4 regions of the Kitasatospora sp. NPDC008050 genome follow, and region 2 is predicted to be linked to each of the others. Evidence: riboswitches for the same ligand, from Rfam matches in the RefSeq annotation. Region 2 holds a riboswitch; each other region holds the start of a gene.

Region 1 (6,968 bases), on a different contig from region 2:
CCGAGGACGAACTGGTCGAGATGCTGGTCGAGCGGGGGGTGGCGGGCATCGTCTTCGTCTCCGGCCTGCACGCCGATTCGACCGCCGACCACGACCGGTACGCCAAACTGACCGGGCGCCGGGTGCCGTTCGTGCTGATCAACGGCTACAGCGAGAAGGTCGCCGCGCCGTTCATCTCGCCCGACGACCGGGCGGCGATGTGGATGGCGGTCCAGCACCTGGCCGAGCTCGGCCACGAGCGGATCGGCCTGGCGGTCGGTCAGCGCCGCTATGTGCCGGTGCTGCGCAAGATCGAGGGATTCACCGCGGCCATGCGCTCGGTGCTCGGCGTCGGGGACGAGGAGCTGGACGAGCTGGTGCACCACACGCTGTTCAGCGTGGAGGGCGGCCATGCGGCGGCCGGTGTGCTGCTCGACCGCGGCTGCACCGCGATCGTCTGCGGCAGCGACCTGATGGCGCTGGGCGCGATCCGCGCGGTGCGTCAGCGCGGGCTCGCCGTGCCCGGCGACATCTCGGTGGTCGGCTTCGACGACTCACCGCTGATCGCCTTCACCGAGCCTCCGCTCACCACGATCCGTCAGCCGGTGGAGGCGATGGCCACCGCCGCCGTCGACGCGCTGCTGGAGGAGGTCGGCGGCGAGCCGGCCCAGCGGGTGGAGTACATGTTCCAGCCGGAGCTGGTGATGCGCGGCTCCACCGGGGCCAGGCCCCACCGCGGGGACTAGTCGGTCCCGGCCCGACAGGCGCCGAAGATCCACCGGTGCCAGCATCGAGGCATGGGAGCCACCTCGCAGCGACCCGACGAAACGGCGCCGCCAGCCCGCCCGGACTGGCGGCGCCGACTGCTGCTCGGCGGCTGCTCGCTGGCCGCACTGATCGGCCTCTACTTCCTGTGGGCCGCCACCGTCCCGCGCTGGTGGGCCCAGCAGGTGGGCGACAGCGTGCACGGCCGGCTCTCCAGCGGACTGGTCTTCGGCCTGCTCACCGGCGTCACCTGCACCCTGCTGCCGCTCCTGGTGGCCTGGTTCGGGCTGCGCCGGCGCCGGTCCTGGAAGGTCTCGGCGGCCTGGGTGGCGGTCGCCCTGGTGCTGGCGCTGCCGAACCTGTGGACGTTGGGCGTGGTGGTCGGCGACGGCAGCGGTGCGCACGCGGGGCAGCGCACGATGGACGTGAACGCTCCCTGGTTCCGCGGGGCCAGCCTGATCGGCGCGGTGATCGGCGCGGCGGTCTTCGTCGCGCTGGTCTGGTTCGCCCGGCGCCGGCAGCCGAAAGCGCCGTGACGCCGGTTCACCGGATCGGCCGAGGGCCACCTCCCGGAGAGTGGGGAGGCGGCCCTCGTTGCTGTCCAGCGGCTGCTCAGCGCTGTGCCGTCAGGTTCAGACCCGGCCGGCGAAGTCCGGGGCGTAGTTGCTGATGGTCTCGTACTTCACGCCCGCGCTCGGGTTGGCGGCCTCGACGAACTGGCCGTTGCCGACGTAGATGGCGACGTGGTAGACGCCCGAGTTCTGGCCGTTGTTGGACCAGAACAGCAGGTCGCCCGGCTGCAGGCTGTTCATCGACACCGGGGTGCTGGCGGCGGCCTGGTCGGCGGCCACCCGCGGGATGGAGATGCCCGCCGAGGCCATCGCGGCCTGGGTCAGGCCGGAGCAGTCCCAGCCACCGTTGCCGGTGCCGCCGTAGATGTAGGCCTGACCGACCTTCGACTCCGCGAAGGCGATGGCGGTGGCCATCGCGCCGGAGGCGGGCGCCGGGGCGGCGGTGGTGGTGGAGGCGGTGGCCTGGGCGTTGACGGCCGGCGCCGGGGTGCTGGCGGCCGGGGTGCTGTCGCTGCTCTGGGGGGCGGCGGTGGCCGAGCCGCCCAGGCTCAGCTGCTGGCCCGGGTAGAGCACGTCAGGACCGGCGCTCAGGACCGACTTGTTGAGCTCGTACAGCTTCTGCCAGCCGCCGGCCACGTGGTGGCTCTGGGCGATGGTGGAGAGCCAGTCGCCGCGCGCCACGGTGTAGGTCTGGTCGCCGGCGTTCTTGGTGCCGTTCCACTGGTGGTTCCAGTGGCCCTGGCCGCCCTTGCCGCCCTGGGTGGCGTTCTGCGAGCCCTGCGGGGCGCTGGGCTGCGCGGGGGCACTCGGCTGGGCCGGGGTGCTGGTGGCCGGGGTGCTGGTGGCCGGGGCGCCGGGGTTCACGGCGGCGGGGGTGCCGCCCTGGGTCAGACCCGCCTGGACGGAGCAGACCGGCCAGGCGCCGGGGCCCTGGTCGGCGAGCACCTTCTCGGCGACCGCGATCTGCTGGTCCTTGGTGGCCTGGTCGGCCTGCGCGGCGTACTGGGTGCCGCCGTAGGCGGCCCAGGTGGAGGCGCTGAACTGCAGGCCGCCGTAGTAGCCGTTGCCGGTGTTGATGCTCCAGTCGCCGCTGCTCTCGCACTGGGCGACCTTGTCCCAGGTGGAGACGGGAGCGGCGGAGGCGGTGGTGGCCGTGATGCACGGCAGGGCAAGACCGAGACCGAGCAGGCCGGTGGCGGCGATCGCCCGGCGAGCGGTGCGGGACGGACGGGTCGTGCCAGTGGTGGGCAGCATGAAGACGCGTTCCTCTCCTACGCCTACGAGGTGAGCTGTCGGATTCGGACTGGAGTTGCCCGGCCGCGCGCTGCGCGGCTTCACCCCTAGCTCCGTCACTCGGTCCGAGGACCGGGTGCCGGGGCGGCTTACCTGGTTCCCCCGCTCCTGCCGTGGTGCGTTTTCGCGCTGCCAGCGCATCCGGTGGCAGGACTCGGCGTCCGGCTGTGCTGGGTCCGTGTGACCACGAACGGGGAGCACGTTAGACAGAGATAAGTTGAATCCGCAAACAGCTGTGATGGCCGTCACAGGGCCGCCATGGAACCTTCAAGATCGCCCCGGGGGCATACCTGAGAGGGCGTCGGGGGAGGGGTGCGGCGAGGGCGTGCAACCGGCCTGCGGAGTACGGGATGTGCCGTCGGCTCAGGGGTGGACGTGCTGATGGTCTGTCCGTTCCCGGCCTTGATGATCAAGGGGTCGGCCGATCGGACCGAGGTGCCCTGACCGGTCGTCGGTGAGACGAAAGGCCCTGTGTGGCGCACCGGTCGACATCGACCGAATGTCCGTTTTACCCCTTCTGTCATCGCGTCAGCTCGCAGCCCCGACCGACCGGTCGGCTCGACGGGTCCGCTTGCCCACTCCCGCTTGGACACTGGACCGTCACCAAACCGCCACATGTGCGCCACTGACCCGTCGCCGACCCACCGATGAACAGGGCCCCGGACAGGCCGATGGCCCCGCTCCCAGGGCTGGGAACGGGGCCATCGGCCTGTCCGGGGCCGGCACGGCCGCGTTGGTCAGTGGGTCACTCGCCGGCGGCGGGCTCCTCGGCGGGCGGCTCCTCGGTCGGCAGCGGCTCGGCCACCGGCTCCGGCAGTGCGGCCAGGTAGGCCGAGGCGATCAGCTGACCGAGGGTCGGGTAGGCGCCGAGCACGGCCGCGCTCGGGCAGCCGGTCTCCTCGCTCGCCGCGAGCAGCAGGTCCTCGGCGACCTCGGGGCCGATCACCAGCGGAGCCAGCGCCGGGCGCTGGGAGCCGGTGGCCCGCAGGTGGTCGACGGCACCGGCCACCGCGCCGGGCACGTCCAGGGCCGCGGCCACCACGGGCACCGCCAGGCGGGCGGCGAGCAGCACGCCGGTGATCCCGGCCGCCGCCGCGGCGTCCTCGCCACCGGCCGTGGTCAGCACCACGCCGTCCGCGGCGGTGGCGATGGCGAACAGGCGGGCGCGGTCGGCGCGGGCCAGACCGGCCTCGGAGAGGCGCACGTGCACGGCCTCGGCGAGCAGCGGGTGGGGGCCGAGCACGTCGGTCACCGGGGCGCCGGTGCGCGCGGCCAGGCCGTGCAGCTCCGTCAGGTAGCCGTGCGGGCCGGGCAGCAGCGGCACCAGCACCGGGGCGGGCATCCCGGCCGCCAGTGCGCCGGCGATCAGGCTCTCGACCGTGTCGACCTGCTGCACCGTCGGGGCCGCGGTCGCCCGGTCCGCCTGCTCGGCGGCCTGCGCTGCGGCGTCGGCGTCGACCGCTTGGGCCTGTGCGGCGTCGTGCGCCGGTGAGGGTGCGGCGGGCAGCCAGCCGGCCGCTGCCAGGATCCCGGGCTGCTCACCGCGGAGAATCGAGAGCAGTTCGTCCACCACCGCGACCGCCTGCGGCGTCGGCTCGGCCGGGACGGCGAGCACGAGGGCCGGGGCGCCGACCGGCAGCTCTGGCCGTTCGGGTCGACGATGGCGCCCCCGCGCGCGGGAGCCTGGCGTGCGGACGGGTAGTGGCGCGCCCGGGATGGCTGCAGTGCTCATGGCGGAGATCGTAGGACATGCGCCGGGGCATCCGGCATTCGGCTGCCGTTACCGCACGTCTGTCGCATATCCACCGGAATATCAGCTGCCGCCCGGCGGCCCGTGGGCCTGGTCGGTAGCCGGATATTTCGGGCAACCGCTGACAAATCGCCAGCCCAATCCGGTCAGTGTGACGGAGTGTGAGGAATTGGCTGCGAAGTTGATCAACCGAACCGCGTGTCAATGGTCGAACCGGTCAGCCTCTCCGGCCGTCCTTCAAACACGGGGTCACGGACAGTCTGCTGATTTGCTGTCAAATGTCCGAATAGGGGTACCTGATGAGACCGCCGGGAGGCGGTTTGGTCACCTCTTGTACAGGCAGCTGCACGCGCAAAATCACATGCCGATGCACGTGCATTAGCGTTATCATTACGAGTAGTAAGGCATCTGCCCTGCCCGTACGAGCCGGAGGCGGCCGGCGGCCGGAGCGGTTGGGCGCCGAGCAGTACGAGCACTCCAGGCTCTTGGGAGATTTCTATGCACCACACGTACAACGGCATGGCTGCTGCGGACCTCGATGGCGTGGTCTGGCAGAAGAGTCAGCACAGCAACTCCAAGGGGAACTGCGTGGAGTTCGCCGCCCTTCCGGACGGCGCGGTCGCGATGCGCAACTCGCGCTTCCCGGACGGCCCGGCGCTCATCTACACCCGTGACGAGATAGCGGCGATGCTGCTGGGCGTCAAGGACGGGGAGTTCGACTACCTGGTGGCCTGACCGGCCGACCGGGCCGGGTCGGGCAGGCTGGTTCACGCCGTCGTGGGAGCAGGGGCCGCGACGGCGTTCGGCGTTGCGCGGCTCGGGAGTTGGCGCACTGCTGGTGGCGTGCGGCCGGGGAGCGTGCCGAGGGGGAGCCGGTGTGGTGCCCGTCTCCGTGGGCCGCGCCCCGGGCGGGCGTGAGCCCGGGCCGGTTCGGACCCGGGGCGGCCGGCCGGCGCGCCTCGCGGGGTTTCGGGCTTGCGGGGTTTCGGGCTTGCAGGGCTTCGACGTGCGGGGCTTCAGGCGGAGCGGCGGTGGCGTCCGGCCGTCGCGGCGGAGCCTGATATGGAGTCAGCGAGCGCGTCGGACAGGTCGACTGACGGTCCGTCGGCCTGGAATACCGCCCAGACCACCTTGCCGGCCCCGGAGGCCAGCGGGTGCCAGCCCCAGGAGTGGCTGAAGGAGTCGACCAGGTGCAGCCCGCGCCCCGACTCGGCGACGAAGTCCGCCTCCCGGGTGACCGGGCCGGCGCTGCTCGGATCGCTGACCGCGCAGACCAGTTGGGAGCCTCGGTGGACCAGGCTGATCCGGATCGGCAGCCGTCCCTCGGCCGGGTGTCCCTCGGCGGAGCGGGCGGCGCACGGCTGGGCCGGGATCGCGGCACGGCCGCCCGGACAGCCGGTGGCTCCCGGCAGGCTCGCCGCGGCGAGCTGGCCGATCGCGTGCCGCAGGGCGTTGGTCACCAACTCCGAGGCCACCAGGGCCACATCGTCGAAGAGGTCACCGAGTCCCCAGCGCTGCAGGGTGGTTCTGGTGAAGTCGCGGGCGGTCTTCACCGCGTCATAGCGGGGAGCGAGAGTACACGTCACGACGTCAGGATCGACGGCCAGGGCCGCACCGGTGCCCATGAAGAGCTCCTCCCATAAGGGGGCGGACACGGCTGGACCCGGCGGGGTCATGCCGGTCACCTCCGACTCGCTCGGCCGCTTCGTCCTCGTCCCGACCCGGCGTGCACGGTCGACAACGAAGCCCGCGGGGATTGTCCAGGGGCGTGCAACTGCACGTGCACCATCGTGCTCTGCGCTCACGGCAGATGCAAGAGTCGATTCACGTGCAGTCGCACTATTGGCATATGCAGACACCGGATGCACGTGCAGCGGAACGTGCCGATGGACGTGCTGATGGACGTGCCGATGCAAAATTGATAGATCCTTCTGCCACTACAGGCACTGTGAGCGGCCAAGTGATGGCAGACTGTGCGCTGTTTTCCCGACGCGGAGGTTCCCACGGCATGACCACAGTGCAGCCAGGCGGCGGATCCATGGTGCGCCGGATCCTCCTGGGCTCCCAGCTGCGCCGACTGCGCGAGAGTCGCAACATCACGCGCGAGGACGCGGGCTATGCCATCCGCGCTTCCGAGTCCAAGATCAGTCGCATGGAGCTGGGTCGGGTCAGCTTCAAGGAGCGCGACGTCGCCGATCTGCTGAGCCTGTACGGGGTGACCGACGGCGAGGAGCGCGAGTCGCTGCTCGGCCTGGTCCGCGAGGCCAACAAGTCCGGCTGGTGGCACAGTTTCAGCGATGTGCTGCCGGGCTGGTTCCAGACCTACGTGGGCCTGGAGGAGGCCGCCTCGCTCATCCGCACCTACGAGGTGCAGTTCATCCCCGGCCTGCTGCAGTCCGAGGAGTACGCCAGGGCCGTCTTCGGGCAGAGCCGCCCGGTGCTCAGCGACGACGAGATCGAGCGTCTGGTGGGCCTGCGGCTGCGCCGCCAGAAGCTGCTGACGGAGGGTCAGGGCCCGCGCCTGTGGGCCGTGATCGACGAGGCGGCGCTGCGCCGTCCGGTTGGCGGGCCCAAGGTGATGCGCGGCCAGCTGCAGTACCTGATCGACG
Region 2 (6,968 bases):
CTGCAGCGCGAGCTGGCGCTGCCGATCACCACGCTGCACCCGGCGGACCTGGTGGACGCGGTGGTGCCGAGTTCGGCCTCGCCGCACGACGTGGCCCGGCGCGGGCTGGCCGAGGACGATCCGGCGCTGCTGGACCAGCTGCTGGCCATCCCGCAGGTCCACCTGGTGGTGGACGGCTACAACGTGACCAAGACCGGCTACCCGACGCTGCCGCTGGAGAAGCAGCGGCTGCGCCTGCTGGGCGGCCTGGCGATGCTCGCCCAGCGCACCCAGGCCGAGGTGACCTGTGTCTTCGACGGGCAGGACCTGGACGTGCCGGTGATCATGGCGCCGCCGCGCGGTGTCCGGGTGCGGTTCAGCAGGACCGGGCAGACGGCGGACGAGCTGATCCGCCAGTTGGTGCGGGCCGAGCCGCAGGGGCGGCCGGTGGTGGTGGTCTCGACGGACCGCGAGGTGGCGGACGGCGTGCGCAAGGCCGGTGCGCGCCCGGTGGCCTCGGTACTGCTGCTGAACCGTCTCTCCCGCGGCTGATCAGCCGTCAGTCGGTCAAGGCCGATCATGTGAATGTTGCGTGAGGGCCTTGCGGGCGAGGGCAGTTCGTGACAGCAGGGGAGTGGCGCAGGGAAGTGATGTTCACTAGGGTCTGGCGTCAAACCTATTTTTCCGGTCACTCATCCGATCGGGTGAGGCCGGCAGAAGAAGGAGCGGTCCCTTGGCGTCCCATCGCCGTCCCAAGCAGTCGAGCCGCGCGCGGATCACCGTGCTCACCGCCGCTGCGGCGACCGCGGTCGCGCTCTCCTCGCAGACCGGGGCCTGGGCAGACCCCAAGCCGTCCATCCAGGACGTCAAGGCGCAGATCGACGACCTGAACAACCAGCAGGAGGCCGCCGCCGAGAAGTACGACGGCGCCAAGGAGCGCGGCGACCAGCTGCGCCAGCAGGCCTCCCAGCTGCAGGACGAGGTGGCCCGCACGCAGGACCAGCTGACCCAACTGCAGTCCGGGCTCGCGACGGTGGCGGGCGAGCAGTACCGCACCGGCGGGATCGACCCCACCGTGCAGCTGATGCTCAACTCCAACCCGCAGAACTACCTGGACCAGGCGTCCAGCATGCAGGTGGCGACCAGCACCGAGACGGACGCGCTCAAGTCGCTCCAGGGCGAGCAGCGCAAGCTGGACCAGGAGAAGAAGGAAGCCTCCGACACGCTGGCCCAGCTGGACGGCGCCACCCAGCAGTTGAACCAGGCCAAGGCGGATGTGCAGAGCAAGCTGGCCGCCGCGCAGAAGCTGCTCAACTCGCTGAGCGCCGCGGACCGGGCCTCGCTGGCCGCCGCCGACCGCGCCTCGCGCGGCAGCGCCCGCACCGACCTCGGCTCGCTCGACCTCCCGCCGGCCGCCGGCTACGCCGGCCAGGCGGTGCAGGCGGCGCTCAGCCGGCTCGGCGACTCCTACGTCTGGGGTGCCACCGGCTCCAGCACCTTCGACTGCTCGGGGCTGATGCAGTGGGCCTACGCGCAGGCCGGCGTCTCGCTGCCGCGCACCTCGCAGGAGCAGGCCACGGTGGGCACCGCGGTGCCGAGCCTGTCCCAGGCGCAGCCGGGCGACCTGATCATCTTCGGTGGCGACCGGCACCACGTGGGCATGTACATCGGCAGCGGCAAGATGGTGCACGCGCCGCACACCGGTGACGTGGTGCGGATCGCCGACCCCAACTCGATGGGTGAGTCGTACATCATCCGCCGGGTCTGACCCGCCGTCGCCCCGGCGCGCGCCGACTGCCTCTGAGCCCCCGTCACCCGTGTGGTGTGACGGGGGCCACTTGTTTGTATCCGGCATGATCACGCGCGGGTGATCTCCTTAGCACCCAGAGTCAAAGTTGGGCAGTTTTTCTGACAAGGATTTGAACGGATCACAGAGTTGTTACTAGGGTCGCTCATCAGACCGCCGCGATGGTGATCACCCGACCGGGGTGGCAGCGGAGGTTACCGCCGAGTCTGGAAAGCAGCACGGGCAGTTGACTGCCCGACGGGGACCCCCTCACCGGGGAGCTGCGGACCGGAGCCGGGGAACCACGTTCCTCGGGGTGAATCGGCGCCAGGTCGGCCGTCAGGCCGGTGAGGCGTCGTAGGGCATCTCTTCCAGCCCGAACCCGTCAGCTCACCCGGTAGGCGGTCGGAGGAAGAAGGATTCGTGGCGTCCCATCGTCGTCCCAAGCCCGTCGGCCGTACCCGTGCGTCGATTCTGACCGCGGCTGCCGCGACCGCCGTGGCGCTCTCCGCGCAGGGGGCGGCGCATGCCGACCCGGCGCCCTCGCTCGACCAGGTCAAGTCCCAGGTCGACGCCCTGAACAACCAGGCGGAGCAGGCCTCCCAGCAGTACGACGGCGCGCAGGCCAAGCAGCAGACCCTGCAGAAGCAGGTCAGTGACCTGCAGGATCAGGTGGCGCGGCAGCAGGACCAGGTGACCAACCTGCAGTCCGGGCTGGCCTCGGTGGCCGCCGACCAGTACGCCAACAACGGCATCTCGCCGACCGTGCAGCTGATGCTCTCCAGCAAGCCGGACGGCTTCCTGAGCCAGGCCAGCTCGCTCAACCAGATGAGCAGCACCGAGACCGAGACGCTGAAGCAGCTTCAGGAGCAGCAGCGCAAGCTCGACCAGGACAAGGCCGAGGCGCAGAGCAAGCTCTCCGAGCTGGACACCACCACGCAGCAGCTGAAGAGCGCCAAGGACGACGTCCAGGCCAAGTTGCAGCAGGCCCAGAACCTGCTCAACACGCTGACCGAGCAGCAGCGCCAGGCGATGGCCGCGGCCGAGGCCAAGGCTGCCGCAGACGCCAAGGCGGCGGCCGACCAGGCCGCCGCGCAGGCCAAGGCCGCCGCTGCCGCCAAGGCCCAGGCCGACGCGCAGTCCGCCTCGCGCGGCTCCTCCCGCACCGACCTGGGGAGCACCGGCTCCACGGCCGCCCCCAGCACCCCGAGTGCCGGCAGCTCGGCCGCGCAGGCCGCGATCGCCGCCGCCGTCGGCAAGCTGGGCTCGCCGTACGTCTACGGTGCCGCCGGGCCGAGCTCCTTCGACTGCTCGGGTCTGATGCAGTGGGCCTACGCGCAGGCCGGCGTCTCGCTGCCGCGCACCTCGCAGGAGCAGGCCTCGGCCGGCACCAACGAGGGCACCGACATCGCCAACGCCCAGCCCGGCGACCTGCTCGTCTTCTACAGCGACATGCACCACGTGGGCATGTACGTCGGCGGCGGCCAGATGATCCACGCCCCGCACACCGGCGCCGTGGTCCGCTACGAGTCGGCCACGGTGATGCCGATCGCGGCGATCATCCGCCCCTGACGCATGATCGCGGCGATCATCCGCCCCTGACGCACCGTCGTCCCCGAAGGCCCGGTCTCCTCCTGGAGGCCGGGCCTTCGGCGTTCGGCAGCCGTTCTGATGTCCGATTGGGGATCAAATATTCGTATCGGCAGGGGTTTGGACTCCTCTGTCCCGACTCGCTAACGTCTGCGCTCGGACCTCAGCTCCTGCGGGCCTCACCGGAGGCTCCAGGGGCTCCCTCGGCGATAGGAGTCGTCAGCGATGGCGAGCACACCCCCGTCGGGCACCGCGCGGCGCTTCGCCCGGGTGGTGGCGGTCACCGCTGCCGCGACCACGGTGCTGGCGATGACGGCCAGCGCACACGGTGCCCCGGGCGGACCGGACAAGAAGGACGTCAAGGCACAGGTCGACCAGCTCTACGCGGAGGCGGAGCAGGCCTCGGAGAAGTCCAACGCCGCGGAGGAGGCCGCCCAGCGGCTGCAGGCCGAGGCCGGCACCCTGCAGCAGGAGGTGGCCCGCGGACAGGAGACCCTGAACAGGATGCGCCTGGACCTGGCCACCGTCGCGGGCGCCGAGTACCGCTCCGGCGGGATGGACCCCACCGTGCAGCTGATGCTCTCCAGCGACCCGGCCGGCTACCTGGCCAAGGCCCGCACCCTGGCCCAGGCCGGCGAGCAGCGCGCCGCCACCCTGCACGAGGTGCAGGAGCAGCAGCGCCGGCTGGACCAGCGCCGGGAGGAGGCGACCGGCAAGCTGGCCGAGCTGGAGAGCGTGCGCACCTCGCTGGCCGCGGCCAAGCAGCAGGTGCAGCAGCGGTTGAAGAGCGCGCAGGCGCTGCTGGGCAGCCTCACCGCCGCCGAGCGGGCGCAACTGCAGGCGCAGGACGACCGGGAGGCGCACGAGCGGGCGGCCCGGGCCGCGGAGCGGGTCGACCTGGGCACCCAGCCGCCCTCCTCGGACCGGGCGGCGGCCGCGCTGGCGGCGGCGCTGAGCAAGCTCGGCTCCCCTTACGTGTACGGATCCACCGGGCCCGGCGCGTTCGACTGCTCGGGTCTGATGTACTGGAGCTGGCGGCAGGCCGGAGTGACCCTGCCGCGCACCTCGCAGGCGCAGGCGTTCGGGGGGCAGCGGATCAGCCTGTCCGAGGCGCAACCGGGAGACTTGGTGATCTTCTTCCACGACATGCACCACGTCGGCATGTACGCCGGTGGCGGCACCGTGATCCACGCGCCCTACCCCGGCGCCCGGGTGCGCTACGAGAGCGTCGCCGCGATGCCGGTCGCGGCGGTGGTGCGGCCCTGACCGCGCAGGAGCCGGCCGCCGCGCCCCACCCCGCCGAGCCCGTCACGGGCGGCGGGGTCTCGCGCCGTACCGCGCTGCTGCTGGTGGGCGGCGCGCTGGTGCAGCTCTCGGTGCCCAGGCCCGCGCCCGCCCGGGCGGTCACGCCCGCGGTGCTGTCGGCCCAGCGGCTGGCGCCGGTGCTGTCCGCGCACGCCCAGGCGCTGCGCACCGGCGAGCTGGCGCCGCTGCAACTGGCCCAGCTGGACTACCGGGCGACCTCCTGGGACGCGGACACGGTGAACGCCGAACTCTCCTACCGGCTGGCGGGCTTCGACGACTACCCGGCGGTGCTGCAGCGCCGGGTCACGCTGCTCGACGGCGCGGTGAGCGGTGAGAGCGCGGCGCCCGGCAGCGCCGTCGCGCCCTGGGACCTGGGCGATCCGACGCCGGTGCGCGGTGCCCGCTGCGTGGTGCTGGGGCCCGCGGCGGCGGGCGAGCTGACCTTGCTGGCCACGCTGGCCGACCAGGCGGTGACCGCCGTCAGCGCGGTCTGGGGCGGCGGCTGGGCGGGCCGACTGGTATTGCAACTTCCCACCACCGAAGCCCAGTTCACCCAGCTGCTCGGCGTCGATCCGCGAACCTACTCGGACATAGCCGCGGTCACCGTCGCGGCGGCCGGCGCTCCGCTGCACACGCCGGCGGACCGGGTGCTGGTCAACCCCGACGGGTTCCGCCAACTGAGCGCCTTCGGCCGGCAGGCCGTGCTCACCCACGAGTGCACCCACGTGGCCACCAGGGCGGACACCCACCCGTGGACGCCGCTCTGGCTCTCCGAGGGCGTGGCCGACTACACCGGCTACCTGAACACCGGCCACACCGCCCGGCAGATCGCCCCCGAGCTCACCGAGGACGTGGCGGCCGGCAGACTGCCCACCGCGCTGCCCGCCGACACCGACTTCTCGGCCGGCTCCGCCGGTATCGCACAGGCCTACGAGCTCTCCTGGCTGGCCTGCGACCTGATCGCCACCGAGTACGGCCCGCAGACCCTGGTCGACGTCTACCGGGCGGTGGGCGCGGCGGGTCCCGGGGCGGGCCGCGAGCAGCAGCTGGACCGGGTGCTCGGCGAGCACCTCGGCTACGGGCTGGCGGAGTTCACCAAGCGGTGGATCGCCGAGGTGCTGCGCCAGGTCGGGCCGGACAACTGACCCGGGGCCCTCGTGCGGGCCGTGGCGGTCAGCCGCTCTGGACGTCGTCCAGCAGGCTCTGCTCGTAGGCGATCCCCGGGCGCACCGGGTAGCCGCGCTCCGGCTCGGCCGCGGGCCCGGGCCGGGTTGCCGCGGGCGCCGCCGGAGCCTGGGTGGAGCGCCACAGCCGGCGGCAGGAGACGATGGTGGCGGCCAGCAGCAGCAGGTTGCGGGCGCTGATGATGGTCACACCGATGCCGGAGCTGGTGACGACCTGTCCGAAGTTCAGCGGGAACTCCAGGGTGGTCAGCACCGTCGTGATCAGGATCATCACGGCCACCGGGCGCTGGCTGCTGCCCCGCACGGTCAGGCAGACCGCGGCCAGGCCGACCAGCCAGACCATGTACTGCGGGCTGATCACCCGGCTGGACACGGTGAAGATCAGCAGGGCCGCGAGCGCCGCGTCGTAGGTGGTGGACGGCTGCCAGCGCCGGGCCCGCAGCCGCCAGTAGAGCAGCCAGGCGAAGCCCGCCACGGTGCCGCCGAGCGCGATCTTGGAGATCACGTCGACGCCGGTGCCGATGAACTCCACCGAGCCGTAGTGCATCATCGTCTTGCCCTGCCAGTCGCCGAACAGCTTGGCGAAGTGCAGCGGCAGCGCGGCCAGTGACTCCACCTCGATGCCGCGGTCGGCCTGGAAGGTGAGGAACTCGAAGGCCCCGTTCATCCCCGCGGCCAGCAGGAAGGCCAGCGTGCCCATCGCCGCGACCGCCGACGTCCAGGAGCGCCGGGTGCGCCGGCCGCGCGGGGTGCCGGCCAGCCCGAGCAGCGGCCAGAGCTTCATCAGCCCGCCGATGCCCAGCAGGATGCCGCCCAGCACCGGTCGGCGCAGGATCACCAGCAGGCCGGCCACCGCCAGCGCGGTGACCAGGATGTCGTAGCGGCAGTACACGGTCGGGCCCAGCAGCGGCACCCCGACCACCCAGACCCAGGCACCGGCCAGGCTGCGCCCGCGGCGCAGCCCGTAGCGCACCAGCATGCCGATCGCCACGGTGTCGAAGATCCCGCACAGCACGAAGAAGGAGACCAGGTACGACCAGGGGAAGAGGCCGGGGGCCAGGATCACCAGCGCCGCGCCGGGCGGGTACTGCCAGGTCACGTCGTCCATCGGGAAGGTGCCGGTC
Region 3 (6,968 bases), on a different contig from region 2:
CCGATGCCGGAGCCGGCGCCGGTGATCAGGACGCGACGGTCGGTGAAGCGCTGCATGGGGTGCTCCGATCTCAGGGCTGTTCAGGTGCGTGCGGCCGCTGCCCGCGGCCACGTGAGTCACGGTACGCCTGAGTGGCACGTTGTGCCACTTCGCTAGTTCATGCCAGATGGGCCGGGTGTGGCGTAGCGTGGAGGCATGACCGACCGACCCGCCCCGACCGACCGACCCGCCCCGACCGGGCAGGCAGCGCAGGCCGAGCAGGCAGCGCCGGCCGACCGGCCCTCGCTCAACGACCGCCGCCGGGCCGCCACCCAGCTGGAGATCGCCACCACGGCCGCCGCCTTCTTCGCCGAACGCGGCGCCGAGGCGACCAGCGCCGAGGAGATCGCGCGGGCCTCGGGCGTCGCGCTGCGCACCTTCTACCGGTACTTCCGGACCAAGGAGGAGGCCGTCGCCCCGCTGCTCGCGGCCGGCGGGCAGCGCTGGCTGGCGTTGATCGCCGCCGCGCCGGTGGGGCTCGCGGTGCCCGAGGTGCTGGAACGGGCGGCGGTGGAGGCGCTCACGCCGGTCGACGAGCGGGCCGCCGACGCGCTGCGCTGGACGCGCGCGCTGCTCACCGACCCGGGACTGCGCCGGGTCTGGCAGGCGGTGCACCAGGACTCCGAGGACGCGCTGGTCCCGATCCTGGCCGAACGCTGCGGCGCGGGGGCCGACCCGCTGGAGGTGCGGCTGGCGGCCGCCGCCGCCACGGCCGCGATCCGGGTCGCGCTGGAGAGCTGGGCGGCCGAGGAGCCGGCCGACGGCACGGCCCCGGCCGACGGCGCGGCGCCGACCGAGGGCCCGGGTGCGCCGGGGCCGCTGGCCGCGCGCTGCCTGCGCGAACTCACGGCCGGGCTGCGGCTCTGGGGCGAACGGCCTGACGCGGCGTCCGCCGAGGCTGCTTCAGCCCCCTGACGGCGACCGGCCCCTGACAGCGACCGGCCCGCACAGCGACCGGCCCGCACAGCGACCGGCCCCGCCGGACGTTCCGACGGGGCCGGTTCAGCTGTGGTGCCGCGGGGTCAGGCCAGCGGCTCCAGCGTGCCGGTGTGCAGCTCGCCGACCCGGCCGCCCTCGCCCTCGTAGGTCCAGAACGCCCGCACCGTCATCGTCACCAGGTCCATCACATGGCTGACCGTGAGGCCGCTGCGCTCGGTCCAGCTGACGAAGTAGATCTCGGGGGCGACCAGCGCGACGTGCAGCGGCACGTCCTCCCACTGGCCCGCCGACTCGCCCAGACCCTCCCAGCGCAGCCGCTTGCCGTCGGCCGAGTAGGCGTTGCGGAAGGCGGCGCCGTTGTCGACCTGGAAGAGGTACGTCCGGCCGGCGAAGCCGGGCAGGGCAGCGGTCTCGGTCATGCTGGTGGAGGTCCTCGTCTGTGATCCGGGGAGCTTGGCCGGGGCATTTGGTGCGCTCCCAACGCTATCCGACCCGCGGCGCGGAGGGACAATGGTTCCGCGACACGCCCCGTGCCTCTGTCCGCCGGTCCTCCGGCCAGCGGGTGGCCGGCCGCCGGGTGGGGGCACCGTGGCCGGTCGGGAGGCCGATCATGCGCAAGGTCGTCGACTGCCGGGAGTACCCGAGCGAAATGCACTGCACGCTGGCCATCTCCGGTGAGGAGGAGGAAGTGGTCCGGGCCGCCGCCGAACACGCGGTCTCGGTCCACGGCCACGACGACTCCAGGGAACTGCGGGACCAGATCCGCGCCACGCTCAAGGACGAACTGATCCTCCAGCACACCTGAAGCACCGCCGAAGCATCCCCGCCCCGGGCGGTACGGAGAATCCCGTATGGCCCGGGGCGGGGGTGCTCTGCTGGAGTGAGGGGGAGTGCCGAGGAGGTGGCCGCGATGGCGGTCGACGAGGACAAGGTGATGGAGTTCCTGGGCCGGGTGGTGACCGACGGTGCCGCCGCGATGGCCGGACTGTGCACCTCACTGGGCGACCGGCTGGGCCTGTACACCGCGATGGCCGGTGCCGGGCCGCTGACCGTGGCCCAGCTGGCCGAACGCACCGGCCTGCACGAGCGCTACCTGCGCGAGTGGCTGGCCGCGCAGGTGGCCGGCGAGTACGTGGAGTACGACCCGGCGACCGACGGCTACCTGCTGCCCGACGAGCACGCCGCCGTGCTGGCCGACCCCGGCGCGCCCACCTACGCGGCCGGCTTCTTCACCATGATGCAGGCGCTCTACGGCACCGAGGACGTGCTGATGGAGGCGTTTCGGACGGGGCACGGGGTGGGCTGGGAGGAGCACGGCGAAGCGCTCTTCGCCGGTACCGCCAAGTTCTTCCGCCCGGGCTACGCGGGCGCCCTGGTCCCCGAATGGATCCCCGCGATGAACGGCACCGAGCGCAAGCTGGCGGCCGGCGCCGAGGTCGCCGACGTGGGCTGCGGCTACGGCTGGTCCACCATGCTGATGGCCAAGGCCTACCCGGCCTCGCACTTCCACGGCTTCGACTTCCACGGCCCCTCGATCGAGGCGGCCGGCGAGCTGGCCAAGGAGCAGGGACTGGCCGACCGGGTCAGCTTCGAGGTGGCCGGCGCCCAGGACTTCCCCGGTGACGGCTACGACCTGATCACCTTCTTCGACTGCCTGCACGACATGGGCGACCCCGGCAGCGCGCTGCACCACGCCGAGCAGGCGCTGGCCCCCGACGGCGCCTGCATGATCGTCGAACCGAACGCCTCGGCCGACGTCCGGGAGAACGCCAATCCGATCGGCCGCGCCGTGGTCTCCGCCTCGGTGGCCATCTGCCTGCCCTCCGCGCTGGCCCAGCACGGGCCGCAGGCGATGGGCAACCACGCCGGTGAGGACGCGATGCGCCACCTCGCCGACGACGCCGGACTGCACCACTGGAAGCTGGCCGCCGAGAGCCCGCTCAACCGCGTCTACGCCGCCAGCCGGTAGGCCGGTAGCCGCCAGCCGGTAACCGGTAACCGCAGGGCGGCCCCTGTCACTTCTCTCCCATGATCGCCTCGTTGGGCGGGCGGTCCGCAGCCGGGTTTGTCGGGACCCGGCTTGACCCGGCCTCCCCGGTGGGCGCACGCTCGATGCGTGACTCCGTCCGGGGAGGCCGGCTTGCGGCGGATCTGCGCCGTGATCGACCTGCTGATCGACGCCGTCGACGAGGAGACCCTGCTGCCGGCGCTGTTTCCGGTGCTGCTCCGCGCCGTGCCGGGGGACACCCTCACCTGGTCCACCCGCACCCCCGCCGGGCGCCATCCGGTCACCCTGCCGCAGCAGCTGTTCAGTCCGCAGGCGCTGGCCGCGTTCTTCCGCGACGCCCCCGAGGACCCGCTCTTCAGGCACACCAACGGCGGCAGCGGCGTCCCCATGCGCCGCAGCGACCTGCAGTCCCGGACCGAGTACCACCGGCTCGGCACCTACGGCGAGGCGCTGGGCCCGGTCGGCGCGGAGTACCAGCTGGCGATGGCCTTCCCGGCCGGCTGGACGAGCGCCGGGCGGCGCACGGTGGCGCTGATCGTCAACCGGTCCGGCAGCGACTTCCCGGATGCCGACCTGGAGTCGGCCACCCTGCTGCGGGCCCGCCTCACCCACGGCCTGGAGCGGCTGGCGCCGCCGCGGGTGCCGGTCGCCGACCTCACCGCGCGCGAGGCAGCCGTGCTGGACCTGCTCGCGGACGGCCTGACGGACCAGCAGATCGGTCGTCGCCTCGCGGTCTCCGCCCGCACCGTGGACAAGCACCTGGAACACGCCTACGCCAAGCTGCGGGTGCACAACCGGGTGGCGGCCGCGGCCGCCTGGCGCGCCGCCGGCTGACAGACGGCCTGGGCCCCGGCTGTCGCGCCGGGGCCCAGGCCGTGTCGGGGCCATTTCAGGGCCGCTTCAGGGCCGCTGCGGGGCCGCTTTTCAGCAGCTGAAGTCGACCAGCGAGAAGGACGCGTAGTGGTCGGAGGTGTAGTAGTCCGACCCGTCCTCACCGGTGATGATTCTGCGGGTGCCACGGGTGGGGGCACCCGGAGTGACGACCGTGTACTCGTGGTAGTAGCCGTACGACTCGCTGGGCAGCACGCCCTCGCGGTTCTGGAAGGTCTCGCCGTCCTCGGAGTACGGGAACGGGCCGCCCTGGGCGATCAGGTTCAGGGTGTCGTCCGCCTGGCTCGGCAGCGCCGACTGGCAGATGGAGCCGCTGACGTCCGCGTGGGCGTCGGCGGCGAAGACGGCGGTGGGGGCCAGGGTGAGCATGCTCACGGTGACCACGGCGGCGGCACGCGACTTCAACGCGCGTAGAAGTGTCTGCATGGCAAGCAGTCTGGGGCAGCGTCAGGAAGCCTGGGAAGGTGCTGGGAGCGGGCCGGCAGAGTCTTCATGTCCACGTAACTGAGCGGCGGTCCAGGTGATGCGGCGGCGTCGCTTTTGCGAGGGGTGGGGCTCGTGTGACTCGCCTGACATTGATGATGATCACGTCATCTGCCTACCCTGCTGGCGCCCGCCACCCAGCGGCGGGCCCAGCCTCCGGGACCGCCGAGTCCTGCCTGCCGGTGGCCGGCCCCAGAGCACCGCACCAGGCAGGAGCGGGGGACCCAGGTAGTGCCGCCGTGCCCCCGCCCGCCTGCGCCCGCAGGCCCAGGAAGCACGCCCGGCTAGGGGTGAAGCCGTCACCTGAGACCGGTGCCGGCCGGGCCATCTTGCGGCCCGAACCCGACAGCTCACCTCGTAGGCGTCGCAAGAGGACTCCCCGTGATACGCACGTCCACCCCGCTGCGCCTCGGCGTCGTCGCCGGAGCGCTCGGCCTGCTCGCGGTGCCCGTGGTCGGTCAGGCCGACGCCTGGGCCCGCACGTCCGCCACCACCGCCGTGCCCCAGGTCACCCAGGACCGGCTGACCCCCACCACGGCCACCGCCGGTGCCTCGACCACCGCCGCGCTCACCGTGCACGCCGCCTCCTGCTTCACCGCGAAGACGGTGGGGGTCGGGGTGCGCGACGCCGCCGGGAACAACCTGGACTTCCCCGGGAACCTCGGCAACCAGCAGATCTGCCCGAGCGGGCTCTCGCTGACCACAGGCGCGCGCAGCTTCCCGGCGGGGACGTACCAGATGTTCGGTTTCTTCCAGGACCAGGCGGGTGCCTGGCACAACCTGACCACCCAGACCCTCACGGTCGCGGCGGCCGGCACGTCCACCCCCGCTCCCGCACCCGCACCCGCACCCGCGCCCACCCCGGCCCCCACCCCGACGCCCGTGCCGTCGCCGTCGCCGAGCACCAGTGGTTCACCGGTCGCCGGCAAGGCGCTGACCTGGTCGGACGAGTTCAACGGCCCGCTGGACTCCACCAAGTGGAACGACAGCACCACCACCGCGTACAAGTACGGCAACCACAACCCGGACGACAACAAGCTCGACTGGCTCGACCCGTCCGACGTCTCGGTGGCGAACGGCGTGGCCACCTTCACCGCCCAGCCCTCCGGTCACACCCTGGAGAACGGCAAGCAGGCGTGGACCACCGGCCTGCTCACCACCGAGGGCACCCAGCAGGGCTTCAAGGTGAAGACCGGTGACTACGCCGAGGCCCGGGTGCAGATGCCCTCCGCGCCGGGTGCCTGGCCCGCGCTGTGGACCTGGTCGAACGGCGGCAGCGAGATCGACTCGTTCGAGTACCACCCGGACAACCCGAACCTGCTGGAGCTGACCAACCACGTCAACCCGGCGCACGACTACCTGACCGACGCCACCGACGTGAAGCCCGGCCAGTGGGTCACCATCGGCACCTACTACGGCGCCAACTCCGTCGACTGGTACGTGAACGGGGTCAAGGTCTACTCGGACAACACCGGGGTCGGGGCCAACTGGTCCGCCAGCCTGATCCTCAACCTGTCGATCAGCGCCGGTCAGTACCACCCCGCCCCGAGCGGCTCCACCCCGATCACCTTCGCGGCGGACTACGTGCGGGTCTACCGCTAGACGCCGGCCTCCTGGCCGTGGACGGCGGCCTAGGCCTCGACGCCGGCCTCCTGGCCGTGGACGGCGGAGAGCGGGGCGGCCAACTCCTCCAGGGAGAGCCGCTCCGCTCGGACGCCGATCGCCGCCTCCACCAGCCCGGCGGCCACCATCAGCGAGGCGCCGATGCAGAAGGCGAGCGTGGTGTCGGCGGGTTTGCCGCTGTTCACCAGGCCGTTGAAGAGCAGCGGGCCGGTGATGCCGCCCAGCGCCGTGCCCACCGCGTAGAAGAACGCGATGCACAGCGCCCGCACCTCCAGCGGGAAGACCTCGCTCACCGTCAGGTAGGCGGCGCTGGCGCCGGCCGAGGCGAAGAACAGCACGCCCACCCAACAGGCCGTCATGGTACTGGCGTTGAGCAGACCCTGCTGGAAGAGCGCGGCCGTGCCGAAGAGCAGCACCCCCGACAGCACATACGTTCCGGCGATCATCGGCTTGCGGCCGACGCTGTCGAAGAGGTGACCGAGCAGCAGCGGGCCGCAGAAGTTCCCCACCGCGATCACGGCGAAGTAGTAGCCGGTGTCGCCCTGCGCGACGTTGAAGTAGGTCGTCAGGATCACGGCGTAGCCGAAGGTGACCGAGTTGTAGAGGAAGGCCTGGCCGACGAAGAGCGACAGGCCCAGTGCGGTGCGCTTGGGATAGCTGCGGAAGACCGTGCGGGCCACCGTGGTGGAGCTGACCGGGCCCTGCTCCCGGACCGTCACCCAGCCCTCGGGGGCCGGCAGCGGCTCGCCGGTCTGCTCGGTGACGGTCCGTTCGATCTCGTCGACCAGTTGCTCCGCCTCCTCGCCCCGCCCGTGGGTGAAGAGCCAGCGCGGGCTCTCCGGCACGTGCCGGCGCACCAGCAGGATCACCAGGCCCAGCGCCACCCCGATCGCGAAGGCCAGCCGCCAGCCGAGGTCGGTGGCGAAGAGCGCGGTGTTCAGCAGCGCGATCGAGGCGAAGGCGCCGATCGCCGCGCCGACCCAGA
Region 4 (6,968 bases), on a different contig from region 2:
CCGGGCGGGCTTCACCGGCGTGCCCGACGCCCCGTACGCGCTGCCGGCCGAGCTGTCCGAGGAGTCGGCGGGCGCGCTGCTGCTGGCCGTGGTGCAGCGGGCCCACGACGCGAAGGTGGACCCGGACGCGGCGCTGCGGGCGGCCGCGCGCGGCTACCGGGAGGCCGTGCGGACCGCCGAGGGGCTGTCGGCGAGCTGAGCCCGGCGCTGCGCCGGGACGGCCTGGCCCAGGGCCTCGCCGATCGCCTCGCTCAGCGGGTCGAGCAGCTCGGCCAGGCGGTGCAGCCGGCCGGGCAGCTCGGCCATCGTGACGATCTTCTCGCCGTCCGGGCCGGCCACGCAGAACAGGTCGATCGGGCCCAGGTGCTTCTCGGCGGTGTCGACCAGCGCGGCGATGTCGCTGGGCTGGTGGATGTCGGAGCTGACGCCGATCACCGGGCAGCCGATCCGGTCCAGGGCGGTGGCCAGGTCCTCGGCGACCCCGACCCGGGGGTCGGCGATCAGCAGGCCGGCGGCGCCCGCCGCGGCGAACCGACGGGCCGGCCCGTCGCCGTCGCCGCCGTTGAGTACCGCGATAACCACCACTGCCCCGGCTACCCGCATGGCCTGCTCCTCCCTGGGGGCACCGCCGCACTGCGGGGCCCACCACCACGTATCGGAGGATCGTAGGCTCCAGCTGACCCTCCGCAACAGGGATTACCCGCCAGGTGACCAGACTCACTCCTCCCGGGGACCGGATACGGTCAGAACATGTCCGACCAGCCTGATTCGCCCCCGCCCACCCTCTTCACCTGGGAGTTCGCGGCCGACCCCTACCCGGCGTACGCCTGGCTGCGGGAACACGCGCCGGTGCACCGCACCACCCTGCCGAGCGGGGTTGACGCCTGGCTGGTCACCCGATATGTGGACGCCCGGCAGGCGCTGGCCGACGCCCGGCTCTCCAAGAACCCGGCGCACCACAGTGAGCAGGCGCACCGCACGGGACGGGTGGGGATCCCGGGGGAGCGTCAGGCGGACCTGATGACGCACCTGCTGAACATCGACCCGCCCGACCACACCCGGCTGCGCCGGCTGGTCTCCAAGGCCTTCACCCCGCGTACGGTGGCCGAGTTCGAGCCCCGGGTGCAGCAGCTGACGGACCGGCTGATCGACGGCTTCGCGGCGCGTGGCTCGGCCGACCTGATCCACGAGTTCGCCTTCCCGCTGCCGATCTACGCGATCTGCGATCTGCTCGGCGTGCCGGCCGAGGACCAGGACGACTTCCGGGACTGGGCCGGGATGATGATCCGACATGGCGGCGGCCCGCGCGGCGGCGTGGCGCGCGCGGTCAAGCGGATGCGGACCTACCTGGCGGAGCTGATCCACCGTAAGCGGGCCGACCTCGGGGACGACCTGATCTCGGGGCTGATCCGGGCCGGCGACCACGGCGAGCACCTCACCGAGAACGAGGCCGCGGCGATGGCGTTCATCCTGCTCTTCGCGGGGTTCGAGACCACCGTCAACCTGATCGGCAACGGCCTGTACTCGCTGATGAACCAGTCGCTGCAGCGGGCCCGGCTGCAGGAGTCCATCGTGCGCGGCGAGAGCGAGCTGCTGGCCACCGGCATCGAGGAGTTGCTGCGCTTCGACGGCCCGGTGGAGCTGGCCACCTGGCGGTTCGCCACCGCACCGCTGACCATCGGCGGGGTGGAGATCCCGGTGGGGGACCCGGTGTTGGTGGTGCTCGCGGCGGCCGACCGGGACCCGGCCAGGTTCGACCGCCCGGACACCCTGGACCTGGCCCGCCGGGACAACCCGCACCTCGGCTTCGGACACGGCATCCACTACTGCATCGGCGCGCCGCTGGCCCGACTTGAGGGCCAGCGTGCGCTGGCCACCCTGCTGACCCGGCTGCCCGACCTCCAGCTGGCCGCGGACCCGGCCGAACTGCGCTGGCGTGGCGGTCTGATCATGCGTGGCCTGCGCGAACTCCCTGTTTCGTTTACGCCCGAGTTGTCGGGCAAGTGACGGAACGGCAGTTCTGACGGCGTGTCGAAGACCGTTCTCCTGTGCGGTTTGAATGCCCATCAATCCGGACAAACAAGACCTGTTGGTAGGCGATCGACCGCACTCCGTAATTTTGATGTGATGTACGCGATATGAGCTTGTGATCGGTCCGTCAATCTGCTTACCCTCCCTGGAGTTCGCTGCTGCGAACCCCGAAGCGCGGAACGCCGAGTCCTGCCCGCCGCGCTGCCGGGACACCGACCGACACCCGGGCAGGGGCGGGGGACCCAGGATTTTCTGCCGTCTCCCACGGCTAGGGGTGAAGCCGCGTCAGCGGCCGGGCCAACCTCACGGGCCCGAACCCGACAGCTCACCTCGCAGGCGTGCGGAGAGGGATAGCTTCATGCTGCTCACTGGCAACGGCCGGCACCGCCGTCGTACCCAGACCGAGAAGGCGATCGCCGCGGCCGGCGTCGCCGGTGTCGGTCTGGCGGTCCCGCTGCTCACCGCGACCAGCGCACACGCTGCTCCGGTCTCGGTCTGGGACCAGGTCGCCAACTGCGAGAGCACCAACAACTGGTCGATCGACACCCACAACGGTTTCTACGGCGGCCTGCAGTTCACCTCCTCGACCTGGGCCGCCTACGGCGGCACCCAGTACGCCGCGCAGGCCAACCAGGCCAGCAAGGCCCAGCAGATCTCGGTCGCCGAGCGGGTGCTGGCGGACCAGGGCCCGGGTGCCTGGCCGGTCTGCTCGGTCAAGGCCGGGCTGAGCAAGGGCGGGGCGCCGGCCGGCGTCGACGCGAGCGCCGACTCGGGCGCCGCCCAGCAGCAGAGCGCGTCGCAGGCGCAGCCGACGGCCCAGCAGTCGAAGCCGCAGGCCCAGCAGCAGACGCAGCCTCAGCAGTCGGCCACCCCGAGCTTCCCGGGCCAGGCCGGCTGGGACGCGGGCGGCAAGGTGTTCTGGTACGAGAAGGACGGCGGCTGGTACTGGACCAGCCACCAGAGCGTCTACAACCAGTTCGCCGCCCCGGCCCAGGCGCCCGTCCAGGTCCAGACCCCCGTCCAGGTGCCGGCCCAGGCCCCGGCCGCCGCCGCGCCCACCGCGCAGACCGGTGCCCCGGCGGGTCACGGCTACACCGTGCAGGCCGGTGACACCCTCTCCACCATCGCCCAGGCCCAGCACCTGAGCGGCGGCTGGCAGCAGCTCTACCAGGCCAACCACTCGACGGTGGGCGGCGATCCGAACCTGATCATGCCGGGCCAGCAGCTGCGCTTCGGCTGACGAACCGTGCGCGGGGCGCCCCGGGCGACGGCCCGGGCGACGCCCCGCGCGCTTTCGGGTGAACTACTCGTGGGTACCGGAGCCACACCGTGAGACGGGACCCAGGCCTGGATGGCCCCGGGGGCCGGTGCGGTTAGGCTCTGGTCGTAACGACTCCGTTCCACGTCCGCAGGACCGCTTCCGCCTAGGAGATGCCTCGTGCCGTCCATTGATGTCGTCGTCGCCCGTGAGATTCTCGACTCGCGCGGCAACCCCACGGTCGAGGTCGAGGTCGGCCTCGACGACGGCAGCACCGGCCGTGCCGCTGTCCCGTCCGGCGCCTCCACCGGCGCGTTCGAGGCGCTGGAGCTGCGCGACGGTGACAAGAACCGCTACTTCGGCAAGGGCGTGGAGAAGGCCGTCCTCGCCGTCATCGAGCAGATCGGCCCGGAGCTGGTCGGCTACGACGCCACCGAGCAGCGGCTGATCGACCAGGCGATGCTCGACCTGGACGCCACCCCGGACAAGTCCTCGCTGGGCGCCAACGCGATCCTGGGCGTCTCGCTCGCCGTCGCGCACGCCGCGTCCGAGGCCAGCGACCTGCCGCTGTTCCGCTACCTCGGCGGCCCGAACGCGCACGTGCTGCCGGTCCCGATGATGAACATCCTCAACGGTGGGTCGCACGCCGACTCCAACGTCGACATCCAGGAGTTCATGATCGCCCCGATCGGCGCGGAGTCCTTCTCCGAGGCTGTGCGCTGGGGCGTGGAGGTCTACCACACGCTCAAGGGCGTGCTGAAGGAGCGCGGCCTGTCCACCGGCCTGGGCGACGAGGGCGGCTTCGCGCCGAACCTGGACAGCAACCGCGAGGCGCTGGACCTGATCACCGAGGCGATCAAGAAGGCCGGCTACGTGCCCGGCAAGGACGTCGCGCTGGCGCTGGACGTGGCCGCCTCCGAGTTCTACAAGGACGGCGCCTACCAGTTCGAGGGCAAGCCGCTGTCCGCGGCCGAGCTGATCGACTACTACGCCGACCTGGTCGACAACTACCCGCTGGTCTCCATCGAGGACCCGCTGGACGAGTCCGACTGGGACGGCTGGAAGGCCATGACGGACAAGCTGGGCGCCAAGGTCCAGCTGGTCGGTGACGACCTGTTCGTGACCAACCCGGCCCGCCTGGCCCAGGGCATCGAGACCGGCACCGCCAACGCGCTGCTGGTGAAGGTCAACCAGATCGGCTCGCTGACCGAGACCCTGGACGCCGTCGAGCTGGCCCAGCGCAACGGCTACCGCTGCATGATGTCGCACCGCTCCGGTGAGACCGAGGACGTCACCATCGCCGACCTGGCCGTCGCCACCAACTGCGGCCAGATCAAGACCGGTGCCCCGGCCCGCTCCGAGCGCGTCGCCAAGTACAACCAGCTGCTGCGCATCGAGGAGATCCTCGACGACGCCGCCGAGTACGCCGGCCGCGCCGCGTTCCCGCGGTTCCGCTTCGAGGGCTGAGTCCGGGCCCCGAGTTCGAGCCCCGAGTTCGAAGGCTGAGCACCGCTTCGCAGCACGCCTGACCGATGCCCCGGCCGTCGCCCCGTAGGGTGGACGCCGGGGCACCGGTACGACTGGGACCGGTACGACTGGGCGACTGGGAGGGGTCTGGAGATGGCACGCTGGAAGATCCCGGGCCTGGCCGGCCGGCCGCGGTTCACCTCCCGGGCCACCGTGCTGGTCCTGGTGCTCTGCTCGCTGGTGGCGATCCTCGCCTACCCGACCCGGCAGTTCATGAACCAGCGCGCCCAGATCAACGACCAGCGGGTCAAGGCCGAGCAGGCCCGTCAGCAGGTGGAGCAGCTGAGGACCGAGTGGGCCCGCTGGCAGGACCCCATGTTCGTGAAGGCCCAGGCCCGCGAGCGCCTGCACTACGCGCTGCCCGGTGAGACCCCGTTCGTCTCGGTCGACCCCACCCCGTCGGCCACGCCCACCCAGCCCGCCGCCGGCGGCTCCCCGCAGGCCGCCGCGAAGGCGGCCAAGCCCTGGTACGCCGCCGTCTGGGACTCGGTGGACGCGGCCGCCGTCCCCGCCCCGTCGCAAGCCCCCGCCCCGTGAGAAGACTGCAGAACTGATGAGCACTGAGAACCAGAGCGCCGCCGCCCAGCACCCGCAGGACGAGCCGGTCGCCGATCGCGATCTCGCCGCGGTGGCGGCCCAGCTCGGGCGCGTCCCGCGCGGCACCCGGGCGGTGGCGCACCGCTGCCCGTGCGGCAACCCGGACGTGGTGGAGACCGCCCCCCGGCTGCCCGACGGCACCCCGTTCCCGACCCTCTACTACCTGACCTGCCCCAAGGCCGCCTCGCTGATCGGCACCCTGGAGGCGGACGGGGTGATGAAGGACCAGAGCGCCCGGCTGGCCGAGGACCCGCAGCTGGCGGCGGCCTACCAGAAGGCGCACGAGGACTACATCGCCCGCCGCGACGCCATCGAGGTGCTGGAGGGCTTCCCCTCGGCCGGCGGGATGCCGGACCGGGTGAAGTGCCTGCACGTGCTGGTCGGCCACTCGCTGGCGGCCGGCCCCGGCGTCAACCCGCTGGGGGACGAGGCGCTCGCGATGCTGCCCGAGTGGTGGCGCAAGGGCTCCTGCGTGAGCGAGCAGGACATCGAGAGCGGCATCGCCGCGCTCCGGGCCCAGCGGGCCACGCAGGAGGACCACGCGGCCGTGATCGCCGCCAAGGAGCAGAAGGCCGCGGAGCGCGCGGCCAAGCGTGAGCAGCAGGAGGAGCAGGAATGACGGCCACCCGGGTCGCCGCGATCGACTGCGGTACCAACTCGATCCGCCTGCTGATCGCCGACCTCGATCCGCGCACCGGTGAGATCACCGACCTGGACCGCCGGATGCTGATCGTGCGGCTCGGCCAGGACGTGGACCGCACCGGGCGGCTGGCCCCCGAGGCGCTGGAGCGCACCTTCGCCGCCTGCCGCGAGTACGCGGCCGTCATCGCCGAGTACGGCGTGAGTCCGGAGCGCACCCGCTTCGTGGCCACCAGCGCCTCCCGGGACGCCGAGAACGCCGCCGAGTTCACCAAGGGCGTGCGCGAGATCCTGGGCGTCGAGCCCGAGGTGGTCAGCGGCGACGAGGAGGCCCAGCTCTCCTTCACCGGTGCCACCAAGGAGCTCACCGGCGCCCCCGAGGTGCCCGCCCCCTACCTGGTCTTCGACCTGGGCGGCGGCTCGACCGAGTTCGTGCTGGGCGGCGAGCGGGTGCAGGCCGCGCGCTCGGTGGACATCGGCTGCGTCCGGCTGACGGAGCGCCACTTCGCCGGCGTCGAACTGCCGACCGAGGAGCGGATCGCGGCGGCCAGGGCGGACATCGAGGCGGCGCTGGACCTGGCCGCCGAGGTGGTGCCGCTGACCGAGGCCGCCTCGCTGGTGGGCCTGGCCGGCACCGTCACCACGGTCGCGGCCATCGCACTGGAGCTGCCCGCCTACGACTCGCAGGCCGTGCACCACTCGCGGCTCTCGCTGGCGCAGGTGCGCGAGGTGACCGGGCGGCTGCTGCGCAGCACCCACGCCGAGCGGGCCGCGATCCCGGTGATGCACCCGGGCCGGGTGGACGTGATCGGGGCCGGCGCGCTGGTGCTCCTGTCGATCATGGAGCGGACCGGGGCCGCGGAGCTGGTGGTCAGCGAGCACGACATCCTGGACGGGATCGCCTGGAGCGTGGCCG

Evidence for each region. Region 2 has a riboswitch for cyclic di-AMP ahead of ACFZB9_RS01595 (NlpC/P60 family protein). Riboswitches for the same ligand answer to the same signal wherever they lie in the genome.
Region 1: it holds a riboswitch for cyclic di-AMP, as region 2 does, so the genes downstream of both, ACFZB9_RS35255 (transglycosylase family protein) here and ACFZB9_RS01595 (NlpC/P60 family protein) in region 2, are expected to answer to the same signal.
Region 3: it holds a riboswitch for cyclic di-AMP, as region 2 does, so the genes downstream of both, ACFZB9_RS31090 (hypothetical protein) here and ACFZB9_RS01595 (NlpC/P60 family protein) in region 2, are expected to answer to the same signal.
Region 4: it holds a riboswitch for cyclic di-AMP, as region 2 does, so the genes downstream of both, ACFZB9_RS05085 (transglycosylase family protein) here and ACFZB9_RS01595 (NlpC/P60 family protein) in region 2, are expected to answer to the same signal.

Annotation. Positions count from the first base shown of each region.
Region 1 is NZ_JBIBIJ010000030.1:39,375-46,342, forward strand. Features, by position in the region: gene ACFZB9_RS35245 (LacI family DNA-binding transcriptional regulator) at 1-725, shown strand, start outside; gene ACFZB9_RS35250 (hypothetical protein) at 777-1,280, shown strand; gene ACFZB9_RS35255 (transglycosylase family protein) at 1,377-2,570, opposite strand; cyclic di-AMP (ydaO/yuaA leader) riboswitch at 2,578-2,738, opposite strand; gene ACFZB9_RS35260 (hypothetical protein) at 3,355-4,341, opposite strand; gene ACFZB9_RS35265 (DUF397 domain-containing protein) at 4,858-5,094, shown strand; gene ACFZB9_RS35270 (ATP-binding protein) at 5,376-5,984, opposite strand; gene ACFZB9_RS35275 (helix-turn-helix domain-containing protein) at 6,368-6,968, shown strand, end outside.
Region 2 is NZ_JBIBIJ010000001.1:378,744-385,711, reverse strand. Features, by position in the region: gene ACFZB9_RS01605 (NYN domain-containing protein) at 1-531, shown strand, start outside; gene ACFZB9_RS01600 (NlpC/P60 family protein) at 713-1,747, shown strand; cyclic di-AMP (ydaO/yuaA leader) riboswitch at 2,035-2,185, shown strand; gene ACFZB9_RS01595 (NlpC/P60 family protein) at 2,189-3,337, shown strand; gene ACFZB9_RS01590 (NlpC/P60 family protein) at 3,581-4,621, shown strand; gene ACFZB9_RS01585 (hypothetical protein) at 4,705-5,805, shown strand; gene ACFZB9_RS01580 (glycosyltransferase 87 family protein) at 5,834-6,968, opposite strand, start outside.
Region 3 is NZ_JBIBIJ010000021.1:16,937-23,904, forward strand. Features, by position in the region: gene ACFZB9_RS31055 (SDR family NAD(P)-dependent oxidoreductase) at 1-56, opposite strand, end outside; gene ACFZB9_RS31060 (TetR family transcriptional regulator) at 196-954, shown strand; gene ACFZB9_RS31065 (MoaF N-terminal domain-containing protein) at 1,062-1,397, opposite strand; gene ACFZB9_RS31070 (DUF1059 domain-containing protein) at 1,589-1,783, shown strand; gene ACFZB9_RS31075 (class I SAM-dependent methyltransferase) at 1,889-2,947, shown strand; gene ACFZB9_RS31080 (response regulator transcription factor) at 3,095-3,820, shown strand; gene ACFZB9_RS31085 (ribonuclease domain-containing protein) at 3,911-4,303, opposite strand; cyclic di-AMP (ydaO/yuaA leader) riboswitch at 4,549-4,738, shown strand; gene ACFZB9_RS31090 (hypothetical protein) at 4,742-5,962, shown strand; gene ACFZB9_RS31095 (MFS transporter) at 5,992-6,968, opposite strand, start outside.
Region 4 is NZ_JBIBIJ010000002.1:360,940-367,907, forward strand. Features, by position in the region: gene ACFZB9_RS05070 (MazG family protein) at 1-199, shown strand, start outside; gene ACFZB9_RS05075 (hypothetical protein) at 154-603, opposite strand; gene ACFZB9_RS05080 (cytochrome P450) at 751-2,007, shown strand; cyclic di-AMP (ydaO/yuaA leader) riboswitch at 2,236-2,384, shown strand; gene ACFZB9_RS05085 (transglycosylase family protein) at 2,390-3,271, shown strand; gene eno (phosphopyruvate hydratase) at 3,470-4,756, shown strand; gene ACFZB9_RS05095 (septum formation initiator family protein) at 4,910-5,353, shown strand; gene ACFZB9_RS05100 (DUF501 domain-containing protein) at 5,370-6,032, shown strand; gene ACFZB9_RS05105 (exopolyphosphatase) at 6,029-6,968, shown strand, end outside.